2 regions of the Cupriavidus sp. 05T41 genome follow, and region 1 is predicted to be linked to the other one. Evidence: riboswitches for the same ligand, from Rfam matches in the RefSeq annotation. Region 1 holds a riboswitch; the other holds the start of a gene.
What was found. A riboswitch is a leader RNA that binds a small molecule or an ion and turns the genes downstream of it on or off. The one in region 1 is predicted to bind cobalamin.

Region 1 (2,463 bases):
CGTCGGCGCGTTCGTTGAGCTCGCGGATACGCGCGCGCACGGCGTCCACCGGGATGGTGCCGTCTTCCTGCTGCTTGCGCTTGAGCGATAGCAGGTCCGAGGCGATGCTGATCGCGGCCATCACGGCGACACGTTCCACGCCCTTGGCGGAAACGCCGCCCTTGAGGCGGGTCATCTGGTCGTCTACCAGGGCGACGGCCTCGAGCAGCGCGGCCTCGTTGTCGGGCGCGATGGCGAAGCGGTAGGACTGGCCGGCGATGTTGACTTCGACTTGCTTGTTGCTCATGCGTTTTCTCCGGGTGCCTTGGTGTGGGCGCTGTCAGCGGTATGGGCGCTGGCCGCGTGGCCGGCCGAGTCGCCGTCGCCCAGCAGGTCGAGCTGGCGGGCGTCGCTGGCGGTGGGGAGTTTGTCGAGGATCGACTGGATGCGCAGCTGCGCTTCCTCGATCTTGATATTGAGCAGCTCGCGGTCGGCTGCCATGGCCTCGCGATCGCCGCGCAGCTGGCTGGCTTCGGCCTGCAGGCGTTCGATCTCCTCGCGCAGGCGCTGGTTCTCGGCGGCAAGGGTGTCGGCGTGGTGCAGCACGCGTCCGATCTTGGCGGCGAGTTGTTCGAGTTCGTTGAGCATGGAGCCTGTCATATCTAGGGTCTCGGGTTTTGGGATTCTAGCCCAAGCGCTATCGGGCGGATGGCGAAAGCAGCCCGGTGTGACCGGGCCAGCGCGCCGAAGTTGCACGCAACGTCGCCCAACGGGCGCCGTGGCGGCCATTTTCTGCCCGCTTCCGCGCGTTTGCGCCTGGCTTGGGGGATGCCGGCGGGCGTCATTGACGCTCGCCTTGAAACTGCCTACACTCGCGCACGTTCCAGGTGCTCGCAGTTCTGTTCACTACAGGGTTGCAGTTCAACGGGAAACAGGGAGCCAGCCTGCGCCGCCAGGGCGCAGGCGTGCCAACCTGTGCTGCCCCCGCAACGGTAAGCGACCGCGATCGCAAGAATCGCAGGGCCGGCCCATCTGCCACTGAACCGCAAGGTCCGGGAAGGCGGTCGGACCAGTGTCGCCAGCCCGGATACCGGCCTGAACGAGAGTGCGCCACTTTCCGCAGGAGCAGTGGCGCGCTTCATCGCCAGACGGTCCGCGGGGGAACGGACCAGGCTGCTCTCTCCCTCTTCGCATCATGCGCTCATCGTCTTCCAGGTCGAGCCGCCCGGCATTGCCGGCGTCCCGCCAGTCCACCCACGCACTTGTCCTACGGCCTTTGCCCGTCGCGCTGCTTGCCTTGCTCGCCGCCGGCGCGCCCGGCCTTGTCCATGCCCAGTCCGCCCCGGAGCCCGTGCCGGAACCCGCGGCGCAGCCTGCCGCCGCGCAGCTGACGCCGGTAGTGGTCACCGCCACCCGCACGGCCCAGTCGCTGACCGAGGCGCTGCCGCACACCACCGTGGTGACGCAGCAGGACATCGTCAATTCGCAGGCGCTGGACCTGCGCACGCTGCTGCGCTCGCAGGCCGGCGTGGAGTTCGCCACCAACGGCGGCCTTGGCGCCAACACCAGCCTGTTCATGCGCGGCGCCAACTCCAACCAGACGCTGATCCTGATCGACGGCGTGCGCGTTTCCTCGGTCAGCAGCGGCACGGCCCAGCTGGCCAATATTCTGCCCGACCAGATCGACCATATCGAAGTGGTGCGGGGCAATGTGTCGGCGCTCTACGGCTCGGACGCCATTGGCGGCGTGGTGCAGATCTTTACCAAGAGCGGCGCCGGGCAGCCCCCGGCGGCCAATGCGCAGATCGAGTATGGCAGCAACAATACGCGGCAGGGCACGGCGGGCTACGGCGGCCAGATCGGCGATACCTCGTTCAATATCACCGGCTCGGCCATCAAGACCGACGGCTTCTCGTCGGTCAACACCCAGCAGCAGCCCAAGGCCAATCCCAACGACAACCCGTACGACAACAAGAGCGTATCGGGCCAGGTCAAGCACCGCTTCACCAGCGACTGGGATGCGGGAGTGACGGCCTACTATTCAAAGAGCAAGCTGTCCTACGACAGCACCACGGGAAAGCCCACCGACGTCTGGTGGATGAACAGCGAGCTGTACACGGTATCGGGTTTCGTTAACGGCAAGCTGGGCCGGGACTGGAGTACGCATTTCAAGGTGGCGCAGAGCGAGGACCGCAGCAACACCACCAAGAACGGCCTGTTCGACAGCCGCTTCAATACGCGCAACCGCCAGTACACCTGGCAGAACGAGTACGCACTGGCGCCCACGCATACGCTGCTGTTCGGCGCCGAGTACGCGCAGCAGGAACTGGATTCCAGCGCCTACACCGCGCCCGTGCGCAATATCGCCTCGGTGTTTGGCGGCTACGATGGCCGCCTGGGCAAGCACCAGCTGCAGCTCAATGTGCGCAACGATCACTACTCGGACTTCGGCAGCCAGGCCAGCTACTTCGCGGGCTACGGCTA
Region 2 (2,463 bases), on a different contig from region 1:
GCGGCGGCGCTGATGGAATCGGCCGACTGCTGGATGCCCGCCACCGTGCCGGCAAGCTGGTCGCGCATATGGCCGATGGCGTACATCAGGCTGGCATTGTCATCCGGGGCGGTGTCGGCACGCACCGTGAGGTCGCCGCCGGCCATGCGCAGCGCCAGCGCCGCCGCCGCAGCGGGCTCGCCACCGACCGAGCGCTGGATGCTGCGGATCAGCAGCGTGGCCACCACCGAGATCACGATGCCGAGCAGCACCAGCAGGCCAAGCGACTGATACAGGGAAGCGCGGAACTGTGCCTGCACATCATCCATATAGGTGCCGGCGACGAGATCCCAGCCCCACGGCTTGTAGCGGGCCACGTAGCCGATCTTGGGGCTGGCCTGGTCGCTGCCGGGCTTGGGCCACCAGTAGTCCAGGTGTCCCGCGCCCTCGGGCGACGCGCCACGCGCGGCAATCTCGACGTACAAGGCATTGCCCTTGGCATCCTTGAAGTCGATCATGTTCTTGCCGTTGAGCTTGGCGTTGATCGGATGCATCACCAGCACCGAATCCGCGCCGACGATGGTGATATAGCCATCCTTGCCGTAGCGCTGCGCGGCGATGCGGGCGATGGCCTGCGCACGGGCTTCGTCTTCGGTCATCTTGCCCAGGCGCGCCTGCTCGGCGTAGTCACGCACCAGCGACAGCGACATGTCGACCACGTTGGCCAGTTCGCCGCGACGGTCCGCCATCTGCAGTTGCCGGGTCTGGAAGGCGTGCGTCACGGTCAGCAGCAGCAGGCCGAGCCAGGCCAGCACGAGGGGGATCCACAGCTTTTTTCGCAGGGTCAGGTGATTCATGGAAGGGTTCGCTTTATATCCAGGCATGCGCCGGCGATGCAAAAGGCACGCGGCATGCACGGATATCGGAGCGCACCTTGTCTTCTTTAGCGCTGCGTGCGGCATCTCCGCAAGAAGCCACCAGGATGCGGACGGAATGGCGCATAAAGCACCAAAATCGCGCCGCAGATCGCCATCCCGGTGCACCACCGCCCCGGTGTGCGTGATCACAACGAAGGGCCAGGCCACCAGGCAAGCACAGTAGAAATCCCGTTACAATCGCGGTCGCTTTCCACATTGCTCCTGCAATTGGATTGCAACAGGTTCGAAGGTGCCCCCGCCGCGCGACACGCGGCGAGGGTTAAACGGGAAACAGGTGCGCCGCCATGTGCGCGGCAAATCCTGTGCTGCCCCCGCAACGGTCAGCAGGTAGAAAGGTGTCACGCCGGGCCCACAGGCCGCGGCAGCCACTGCGCGTCGGAACGCGTGGGAAGGCGGCACCCTGGACGCGCCCAAGCGGCAGTGCGTCCCCCTGCGAGCCCGGATACCGGCCTTGCGAACGATCACCGAGGCTGCGGACGGGCGGCAAGGCGTGAGGCTGCCGGGCATGCGTCCCGGCGCCATTGCGCGCGCGTCCGTGGCTTGTTCGTTCATTGCCGCGGGCGGGGTCGCCTGCGGCTCACGATGGAAAGTCCATGCCCGCGCGCTCCCGTTTCACCCGCACCGCCCCGCCCGGCCCTGTCCGGCCCCGGTTTTCCCCCACCCGCCGCAAGCTGGCCCGCGGTTGTGCGCTGGCACTGTCGCTGGGGGCCTTTGCCGGCGCCGGCGCGGAGGCCGCCCGGGCCGCCGAAGACACCGAAGCACCCGGCCGCGCGCATGCGCAGCCGGCACCGAAAGACGCCGCCGTGCTGCCGCCGGTGGTGATCAGCAGCGCGGCGGCGCTGCCCGGCCTGTCGCTGTCGGAACCTGCCAGTACCGCCAGCCGGCTGGGACTGACGCCGCTCGAGACCCCGGCCAGCGTGGAGGTGCTGCCCGGCGAGGTGATCCGCGAGCGCGGCGACCTGACCGTGAGCGACGCCGTGTCCCGCGCCACCGGCATCATCGCCAACGGCGCCCCCGGCAACGGCGGCACCGCGCTGACCGCGCGCGGCTTCTCGGGCCAGGGCTCGGTGATGCAACTCTACGACGGCACGCGCCTCTACGTGGCGGCCGGCACGGTGACCTTCCCCTTCGATACCTGGTCGGTTGACCGCATCGAGGTGCTGCGCGGCGCGGCGTCGGTCATGTATGGCGAGGGCGCCATCGGCGGCGTGGTCAACGTGATTCCCAAGAAGCCGATGCGCGCGCCGATCACCAACGAGCTGCAGCTCACCGGCGGCACCCAGCGGACGGCGCGCGCGGCCTTCGACACCGGCGGCGCGGTCAACGACAACCTCTCCTACCGCTTCAATGTCAACTACGGACGCTCCGCCGGCTGGGTGGAACGCGGCGAATCGCGCAACGTGGCCGTATCCGCCGCGGTGCGGCTCGACGTCTCGCCGGAGTTCAATGTCACGCTGTCCTATGACGACGGCGACCAGCACCCGATGCGCTATTTCGGTACGCCGCTGGTCAACGGCAGCCTGGATACGTCGCTGCGCACGAAGAA

Region 2: linked by a shared signal. The riboswitch ahead of AC1DKV_RS09690 (TonB-dependent receptor) and the one ahead of AC1DKV_RS26600 (TonB-dependent receptor plug domain-containing protein) in region 1 are both predicted to bind cobalamin.

The regions. Positions count from the first base shown of each region.
Region 1 is NZ_JBFTLQ010000053.1:19,050-21,512, reverse strand. Features, by position in the region: gene AC1DKV_RS26610 (cell division protein ZapA) at 1-286, opposite strand, end outside; gene AC1DKV_RS26605 (hypothetical protein) at 283-627, opposite strand; cobalamin riboswitch at 847-1,092, shown strand; gene AC1DKV_RS26600 (TonB-dependent receptor plug domain-containing protein) at 1,175-2,463, shown strand, end outside.
Region 2 is NZ_JBFTLQ010000011.1:177,450-179,912, forward strand. Features, by position in the region: gene AC1DKV_RS09685 (methyl-accepting chemotaxis protein) at 1-836, opposite strand, end outside; cobalamin riboswitch at 1,128-1,385, shown strand; gene AC1DKV_RS09690 (TonB-dependent receptor) at 1,511-2,463, shown strand, end outside.